4 regions of the Streptomyces sp. NBC_00250 genome follow, and region 1 is predicted to be linked to each of the others. Evidence: riboswitches for the same ligand, from Rfam matches in the RefSeq annotation. Region 1 holds a riboswitch; each other region holds the start of a gene.
The links. Region 1 has a riboswitch for cyclic di-AMP ahead of OG259_RS25120 (transglycosylase family protein). Riboswitches for the same ligand answer to the same signal wherever they lie in the genome.

Region 1 (2,192 bases):
GGGCCGCGAAGAAGGCCACGGGGACGGCCTCGCCGACCGCTCCCGTGTCGCCCACCGCGCCCGCCACGCCCGTCTCACCGACCGCTCCCGTCACGTCGGTGACCCCGGGGACCCCGTCCGCTCCCACCGACGGGACCACGCCGACCACTCCGGGCGCGCCCGATGCGTCCGTTACGCCGGGTATGCCCGGTACGCCGGGGGCGCCCACCGAGCCCGGTGCGCCCACCACGCCCGGCGCGCCGAACGATGACGTGTCGTCGGCCGCTCCCGGAACCGGGAAGCACCGGGGTGACGCCGCCCCGGAGGAAAGCGGCAAGCCGGACACTTCTACTGAATCCGGTCGACACGCTTCATCTGGCGACGAGCTGGCCGAAAAGCCCGCGAAGCTCCCGGCGGCTGACGCTTCGAAGAAATCGGACGCAACGGACAGTCAGGGCAACCCGGACTCGTATCTCGTGCAGCCGGGCGACAACCTGTCCGACATTGCACAGGAGAACGAACTCCCTGGAGGCTGGACCGCCCTCTACGACGCCAACCGGCAGACCGTGGGCATCGATCCGGACCTCATCCTTCCTGGTCAGAGCCTCGACCTGACGAACGGTTCGAGCAAGAAGGCGGAGTGATTCGGGGGCGTATGTCCGGTTCTGGGCAAGTGAGACATGGGTCTCTTCGTCCCAACTGGCGTGTTCCGCCCGCAAACTTTGCTCCCGTCACCTCTCACCTGCACAAACAACCCCCACCGGAAGGCAAGTAGGGGCGTTATTTCCGCAATACGCCTCTTTGAACTTCCGGTGGGTCTGTGTCTACGGTCGTCACCGCTCGCCACCGCGGGCCCCGTCGACCGAAACGCCGAATCCTGCCGTCGGCCGATGGGAACAGTCGTCGCGCAAGCGCCGAAGGCAGGAGTGGGGGACCCAAGGTAAGTGCCGGTCCCGGCCGTTGAGACAGACGGCCGGTGAACGGCTTGGGGTGAAGCCGCGTGCTAGGACACGCGGCCGGGCAACTTTCCGGCCCGAACCCGACAGCTCACCTCACAGGCGTCGGTGAGGAGAATCTCCATGCTGTTTTCCGGTAAGGGCAAACACCGCCGTCCCTCCAAGGCCACCCAGGTCGTCACGCTCGTCGGCGTCACCGGTGTCGCCGTCGCCGCCCCGCTGATGACCGCGGGCACCGCCTCGGCCGCCACGGTCTCCGAGTGGGACACCGTCGCCGCGTGCGAGTCCGGCGGCAACTGGTCCATCAACACGGGCAACGGCTACTACGGCGGCCTGCAGTTCTCCGCCTCCACCTGGGCCGCGTACGGCGGCACCGCCTACGCCTCGACCGCCAACCAGGCGTCGAAGTCCCAGCAGATCGCCATCGCCGAGAAGGTCCTCGCGGGCCAGGGCAAGGGCGCCTGGCCGTCCTGTGGCGTGGGCCTCTCCGGCGCCTCGCCGGCCGGCGCCGTCGAGAGCGCGCCGCAGCAGAGCACCCAGCAGCAGCCGCAGCAGGAGCGGAAGGCCGAGCAGCCGACCACCCGCAGCGAGCAGCGCAAGGCCCCCAAGCAGGCCACGCAGCAGCAGGCCGCGCCGAAGGCCGCCGCGAAGAAGACGGTCACCACCCCGACCGGCAAGAAGGTCAAGAAGGGTGACGGCGAGTACAAGGTCGTCGCCGGTGACACCCTCAGCAAGATCGCCCAGGCGCACGGCGTCAAGGGCGGCTGGGCCAAGCTCTTCGAGCTGAACAAGGACGTCGTCGAGAACGCCGACCTCATCTACCCGGGCCAGCAGCTTCACCTGAAGTGAGCCCGGCGGCTCGCGTGAGTCCGGCGGCTCACGCGGCCCCTCCGACCCTCCCGCGGTGACCACCCCGGCCCGACGCGCCCATCCCCCGTGCGCGTCGGGCCGGGGTTCCCCCTTTTGTGCGGGACTTCCGGGAGGACCTGACGGTGACAGCGGTTACCGTCCAGTAGATCTGGGACCCTTCGTCCCGAGATGCATGCCCTTGGGTCCTTTTTCGTCCCAGGGGGCGGGCGCCCGGCCGGCCGGAGCCTCCGAGCCGGTTAGGCTCTTGTCGCAAGGCCGAGCGACCCTGCACCGGCCATGCGTCACATCCAGCGTCACATCCCAAAAAGGAGATGCTCGTGCCGTCCATCGACGTCGTCGTAGCCCGGGAAATCCTGGACTCCCGAGGCAACCCCACGGTCGAGGTCG
Region 2 (2,192 bases), 5.2 Mb from region 1:
CTGCCGTAGCCGAGACGGTGCGCGGCGAGGAGCGCACCGCAGACGCACCGGGCCCCGCGAGCGTCGCGCAGCTTGTACGGGGCGTTCTGCCAGCCCCACTCCTCCAGTACGAGGCGCGCATGGCCGAGGTGGACGGAGGGGCGCAGCTCGGGCCGGCCGATGCGGCGCCAGGCGTGCAGCCGGTCGGGCAGGACGGCGCCGATCCTGCCGGGTAGCCGGCGCTCGGCGGGGAGGGGCGGTGGGAGGGCTTCGAGCGCCTCGGCGACGAGCCGGTCCACCGGCACGGAGAGCAGGTCCCGCCAGCCCTCCGCGGCGGGTGCGGTCGTCGGCGGCTCGGCCCAGTCCGTGACGATCCGCTGCCAGGTGGCGCTCTCGTAGAGGACGGCGGCCTCACGGTCGAGGGCGTCGGGGTCGAGCAGGGAGGTGGGGGGCGACATCCGGGCGGCTCCTCGGTCGGGGTTACTCCATCTTTCAGGACGAATGTCGGTTTTGCGACTTATGCCCTTGAGTGCCCGTTGGGCCGAACGGGTCTTTATCACCCACTCCCCCATTAACAGAATTACCGTGCATATTCGGACATTGAGTACGTGGTGATGCGACTCACTTTCCCGGAGACTCCCGGGTGATCAGAATCCGCGCAGGCCCTGCGGGACAAGGAAGTTCGATGCCCCGGAGTCGCGGTCGATCTTGAATTCCATGAATTCGGTGATCCTTTCACCGACCCCTGGACTCAGATCCTCTTGTTCTCCGTCGCATTACTGGCCTACGGTCACCTCCATTCGAGCGGATCGCCGAATCCTGCCACCGCTCGAAATACCTCCCTTTCACCCGACGGCAGGAGCGGGGGACCCACGAATACGCCGGCCCGGATTCCGGGACGGCTCGGGGTGAAGCCGCGTGCGCGCGGCCGGACATCTCCAGTCCGAACCCGACAGCTCACCCCGAAGGCGCCGGAGAGGAATCCGTCATGCCTGCTCACGGTAAGCACCGCCGCCCCCGTCGCCGTTCCGTCTCCCGCGGACTCGCGCTGGTCGGTACGGGCGGAGCCGCCCTTGCCCTCCCGCTGCTCGCCCCCGCAGTGGCCGGTGCCGCGCCCGTTTCCGGAGCCCCGGAAATCGCCGTCAAGACCGTCGCCGCTCCGGTCGCCGCAACTGCCCTCACCAAGGCTCCCGCCGCCCCGGCCGCCGCGCGCACCTACACGGTCGTCAGTGGCGACTCGCTTTCCCTGATCGCCCAGAAGAAGGGAATTCAGGGCGGCTGGAAGGGCCTTTACCGGGCCAACAAGAGCGCCGTGGGTGACAATCCGTCACTTATTCACCCGGGCCTTGAACTGACGCTTCGTCGGGATGCCGTGAAGGCCGCCCCGGCACAGGCGAAGAAGGCTTCCACGACCGAACGGGCGAGCCGCTCCGAGCGCCGTACGGCCACCCCGGCCGTCGCCACCGGCACGGGTGCCTCCGCCGCCGCTCCCGCAGCCGCCGCGCCGGTCAAGGCCGCTCCCGTCGCCGCCACCCAGTACGCGAACAACCTCGACGGCTGGATCCGGCAGTCGCTGGACATCATGGCCCTGCGCGGCATCCCCGGTTCGTACGAGGGGATCCACCGCAACATCATGCGCGAGTCCTCCGGCAACCCCCAGGCCATCAACCTCTGGGACTCCAACGCCGTGGCCGGCACGCCCTCGAAGGGTCTGCTCCAGGTCATCGAGCCGACCTTCCTCGCCTATCACGTGCCCGGCACGTCGATGGACCTGTTCGACCCGGTCGCCAACATCACCGCCGCCTGCAACTACGCGGCCGACCGCTACGGCTCCATCGACAACGTCAACGGGGCCTACTGACCCCGGAAGTGCCCGGTGAACCAGGAGGTGGCGAGCTCCGCCACCTCCTCCAGGGCGCCCGGCTCCTCGAAGAGGTGCGTGGCGCCCTCCACGACCTCCAGCCTGCTCTCGCAGCGCAGCAGCGACTCGGCCCGCCGGTTGAGGTCCAGGACCAGCGCGTCCCTGCCTCCGACCACGAGGAGCGTCGGAGCCTTGACCCGGGCCAGGTGGTCGGCCGCGAGGTCCGGTCGGCCACCACGTGAGACCACGGCGGCCACGGTGGCCCCGGGGTCGCCCGCGGCCCACAGCGCGGCGGCCGCTCCCGTACTGGCGCCGAAGTAGCCGAGCGGGAGGCCGTCGCTCTCGGGCCGCT
Region 3 (2,192 bases), 3.0 Mb from region 1:
GTCAGCGCCGGGCTGCCGGAAGCCTGCGCGAGCGTCTCGTGGAACCAGCCGCCGAGTGAGCGCAGATCCTCGCCCTGGCCGCGCCTGGCCCGCTCCTGCCCCAGCCTGACCAGGCCCCGCAGCACCTTGAGATGGGCCTCCGTGCGCCGCTGGGCCGCGCGTGCGGCCCCCAGGGGTTCGAGCAGCGCCCGCATGTCGAGCAGATCGGCCGCCTCCTGCTCGGTGGGCTCCGCGACATGCGCGCCGGCGTGACGGCGGGTGACGACGAAGCCCTCGGACTCCAGGGTGCGCAGCGCCTCACGGACCGGGACGCGGGAGACCCCGTACCGCCGGGCGAGCTGTTCCTCGGTCAGCCGGCTGCCGCGCTCGAAGACGCCGGAGACGATGTCGTCCCGGATCGCCGTGCATACCGAGTGCGCGGGAATGCGCATGTCCGACCTCCGCCTTGGTCTGCGCGAGTCAATTCGAGCGGCGCCTGTTCTGCGCCCGATCTGCGACTCTATTGCAGTGCGCCGGAATTTCCGATGCCCCAGCGGAATATGAATGTCTTGCGACCGACGAAAAGCCCCGGCTCAGTACGAGCCGGGGCTTTTGCGATGCGCTGCGGTACGACGCGGGTGCGCGACGGACGTCCGGGTCAGACGTTGACGCCGCGGGCGCGCAGGTACGAGATCGGGTTGATGTCGGAGCCGTACTCGGAGGTCGTACGCGCCTCGAAGTGAAGGTGCGGGCCGGTCGAGTTGCCGGACGAGCCCGAGATGCCGATCCGCTGGCCCGGCTCGACGCTCTGGCCGACGTAGACGCCGATGGAGGAGAGGTGACCGTACTGGGTGTACGTGCCGTCGTTCATCCGGATGACGATGTTGTTGCCGTACGCGCCGCCCCAGCCGGCCTCGACGACGGTGCCGGAGCCGACGGAGACGACGCTGCTGCCGTAGGAGGCGTGGAAGTCGATGCCGGAGTGGCTGCCGGAGGACCAGAGCGAGCCGCTGGTCTGGTAGCCGGTGGACACGTACGTGCCCTCGACGGGGAGCTGGAAGGAGTTCAGGCGGCGGCGCTCGGCCTCACGGGCGGCGCGCTGCTCGGCCTCACGGATCTCCTTGGCGCGGGCCTCGGCCTTGCGCTTCGCCTCGGCCTTGGCCTTCGCCTTGGCGGCGACCTCGAAGGCCTCCTGCTCCTGGGCGGCGGCCTGGGCGTCGATCCGGTCCGCGAGGGAGTCCTCGGTGATCACCTTGATGAGGCCGGTGTCCTCGACGGAGCGGTTGTCCGTGTCGGCGGCGAGCGCCGGGGAGGCGAGGGTTCCGATGACGCCGGCGCCGGCGAGCGTCGCTGCGCCGGCGATGCCCACGCTGCGGCGCGCCATCCGGCTCGGACCACGATGCTTCCCGGTGGCACGGGTGAACGCCATGTAGGGGCTGATCCTTTCCTTCCTTCTCGCCTACCGGGTTAGCTGACGGGTTCGGAGCAGGAAGGTCTCCTACGAGCCCCTCCGTACGAGACGAAGGCGCCCGATTCACCCCAGGGACTACATGTGGGTCCCCGGCTCCCCAGGCTCGCGCCTGACGGGGACTCGGCGATGACTGTCCGATGCCGCGGCTGCGGCACGTGCAACTGACGAACAGCCGCCCCGACGCTATGCGGATCGTCTTTCAATCACCAACCAGACACGTCTTTTGTAAGACATGCCACAGGTCATACAAGCACCCTTGCCATCAATACGGACAAAGGGGAGGACCCCGACGAACTATGCCGTCGGGGCCCTCTCTTGTCATGCCAGAAGCCGTCAGAGGCCTGAATCAGCCCGTCACGACGGTCACTTCACCGATGCCGAGCGCGCGCACCGGCTCCGCGATCTGCGCCGCGTCGCCCACGAGCACGGTGACGAGCCGGTCCACGGGGAAGGCGCTGACCACGGCCGCGGTCGCCTCGACCGTGCCGGTCTCCGCCAGGCGCGCGTACAACTGGGCCTGGTAGTCGTCCGGGAGGTGCTGCTCGAGCTGGTCGGCGAGCGTCCCGGCGACGGATGCGGCCGTCTCGTACTTGAGCGGCGCGACCCCCACCAGGTTCTGCACGGCCGTCTCGCGCTCGGCGTCCGTGAGGCCTTCGGCGGCCAGCGTCCGCAGCACCTTCCACAGATCGTCAAGAGCCGGACCGGTGTTGGGTGTGTCGACGGAACCGCTGATGGCGAGCAT
Region 4 (2,192 bases), 1.1 Mb from region 1:
CATCGTCATCGGGGCGTTCCGGGAGGCGGCCGAGCAGGAGCGGACCCTGGAGGGCGTGGCGCAGCGCCTCGAACGGGCCCTCGCCCGGGAGGGCACCCGCCGGCACGGGCTCGACGCCTTCGAGGGGTTCACCACGGCCGTGCTGGCCGAGATCCCGCGCGGCGACGGGGGCGGCACCTTCGACGGTTTCGTACGGGTCGTCAACCGCGGGCATCCGCCCCCGCTGATGCTGTACGCGGACGGGCGTCTCGACACGCTGGAGCCGGGTGAGCCGGCGCTGCCGCTCGGCATGGGCGAGCTGGCGTCGTGGCCGGACCGGGCCGAGGCGCGGCCGTATCCGCCGGGCGCGACGCTGCTCTTCTACACCGACGGCCTCTCGGAGGCGCGGAACCCGGCGGGCGTCTTCTACGACCCGGGGGGGGCGGCTGGCGGGAGCGATCTTCCCGGGGCCCGAGGAACTGCTCGACGCCCTCGTGGACGACGTACGGCTGCACACGGGCGGCGGGTCGACGGACGACATGGCGCTGCTCGCGCTGAGCCGTCCGGCGGCGGGGCAGCCGGAGCGGCGGCGGACGATGCCGGTGGTGCCGCCGGGCGGGCCGGGAGCGCCGCGGGGCGAGCCCGGTCACCGGCCGTAGTCGCGAGGTGTCACTGCGATAACAATTGACATAACGTCAGATCGCGAGGGTTTCGGCACTCCTTGCTGAAGGGGGGTCAACTCGGGCCATTCCCCCTCAATTCAATGAATGATCAAGAGGAACAGCTTGGAATCGGCACCCCCTGTCTATTAACGTTCGATAACGCAGCGCGGTCGTCCCAGCCGTCGCAAGAGGCGGCACCGTGCGCACGCGCCGAATCCTGAAAAGGAACCGGGGAACCACTACTTGGGGTGAATCGGGCCCTTCGCACCTGTGCGACGAGCCCGTAGGAGACCTTCCTGCTCCGAACCCGTCAGCTAACCCGGTAGGCGAGAAGGAAGGAAAGGAGCGCGCCCCCGTGGCGTCCAACACTCCCGCACCCGAAGCCCCCTTCGATGCCTTCGGTGGTGGTGCGGGTCCTGCCGCCCCGGACACCGAGTGGAACCCCACCGAGGGCTCCCTCCGCGCCGAGAGCCGCTCCGGCGGCCGGCACCGTGTCGTCAAGCAGCGCTCCAACTTCGCCCGTTCCTCCACCGTCCTCGGTGTCGGTGTGATCGCGGCCGTCGGCGCCGGCGGCCTCGCCACCGCGCAGGAGAAGCCCCCGGTCGCCATTTCGCTCCCGGACCTTCCCGACCTCGCGGACCTCCACCTGCCGGACGCCCACGACCTCCCCGGTGTCGGTGACCTCCTCCCCGAGGAGTCCCACGAGACGGTCACCGCGGCCCGCGCCAACCCGAACCCGCTCACCGTCGCCACGTACGCCACCGCCGACGACGAACAGGGCACGAAGGCCACGCAGGTCACGCAGGCATCCCTGGTCAGCCGGGACGGTCAGGCCACCAAGGCCGCGACCGGCAACGCCGGCGAGGCCCTGCGCGCCCGCATCCTCCAGCAGGCCGAGCAGCAGCAGGCCTCCGCCGACGCCGCCGACAAGGCCGCGGCGGAGGAGGCGGCGGCCGAGAAGGCGGCCGCGGAGGCCGCGGCCAAGGCCGACGCCGCGGAGAAGGCGGCCGCCGAGGCGAAGGCCAAGGCCGAGGCGGAAGCCAAGGCGAAGGCGGAAGCCGAGGCCAAGGCGAAGGCCGAAGCGGCGGCCGAGGCCGAGCGCCTCGCCAAGCTCGCCGCGAGCTACACGCTGCCGCTCTCCTCGTACAGCCTCAGCGCCACCTACATGCAGTCCGGCTCGATGTGGTCCTCCGGCTACCACACCGGCCTCGACTTCGCCGCCCCCACCGGCACCCCGCTCAAGGCGGTCCACGGCGGCACCGTCAAGTCGGCCGGCTGGTCCGGCTCGTACGGCTACCGGGTCGTCCTGGAGCTGGAGGACGGCACCGAGATCTGGTACGCCCACATGTCGTCCATGACGGTCTCCGCTGGCCAGACCGTGGGCACCGGCGAGACGATCGGCCGCGTCGGCGCCACCGGCAACGTCACCGGCGCCCACCTCCACATGGAGGTCCACACGCCCGGCGGCTCCGGCCTCGACCCGGCGGAGTGGCTCCGCTCCAAGGGCCTCAGCCTCTGACACCGCCGCTCGTCCCCGTGACGTGACGGAAT

Region 2: linked by a shared signal. The riboswitch ahead of OG259_RS01445 (LysM peptidoglycan-binding domain-containing protein) and the one ahead of OG259_RS25120 (transglycosylase family protein) in region 1 are both predicted to bind cyclic di-AMP.
Region 3: linked by a shared signal. The riboswitch ahead of OG259_RS11255 (M23 family metallopeptidase) and the one ahead of OG259_RS25120 (transglycosylase family protein) in region 1 are both predicted to bind cyclic di-AMP.
Region 4: linked by a shared signal. The riboswitch ahead of OG259_RS19925 (M23 family metallopeptidase) and the one ahead of OG259_RS25120 (transglycosylase family protein) in region 1 are both predicted to bind cyclic di-AMP.

The regions. Positions count from the first base shown of each region.
Region 1 is NZ_CP108088.1:5,524,676-5,526,867, forward strand. It holds gene OG259_RS25115 (transglycosylase family protein) at 1-623, shown strand, start outside; cyclic di-AMP (ydaO/yuaA leader) riboswitch at 882-1,055, shown strand; gene OG259_RS25120 (transglycosylase family protein) at 1,059-1,784, shown strand; gene eno (phosphopyruvate hydratase) at 2,117-2,192, shown strand, end outside.
Region 2 is NZ_CP108088.1:321,699-323,890, forward strand. It holds gene OG259_RS01440 (DUF6197 family protein) at 1-437, opposite strand, end outside; cyclic di-AMP (ydaO/yuaA leader) riboswitch at 780-963, shown strand; gene OG259_RS01445 (LysM peptidoglycan-binding domain-containing protein) at 968-1,840, shown strand; gene OG259_RS01450 (phosphoribosyltransferase family protein) at 1,834-2,192, opposite strand, start outside.
Region 3 is NZ_CP108088.1:2,523,219-2,525,410, forward strand. It holds gene OG259_RS11250 (GntR family transcriptional regulator) at 1-431, opposite strand, end outside; gene OG259_RS11255 (M23 family metallopeptidase) at 638-1,408, opposite strand; cyclic di-AMP (ydaO/yuaA leader) riboswitch at 1,421-1,586, opposite strand; gene OG259_RS11260 (M16 family metallopeptidase) at 1,797-2,192, opposite strand, start outside.
Region 4 is NZ_CP108088.1:4,425,887-4,428,078, reverse strand. It holds partial or broken gene OG259_RS19930 (PP2C family protein-serine/threonine phosphatase) at 1-638, shown strand, start outside; cyclic di-AMP (ydaO/yuaA leader) riboswitch at 840-985, shown strand; gene OG259_RS19925 (M23 family metallopeptidase) at 997-2,160, shown strand.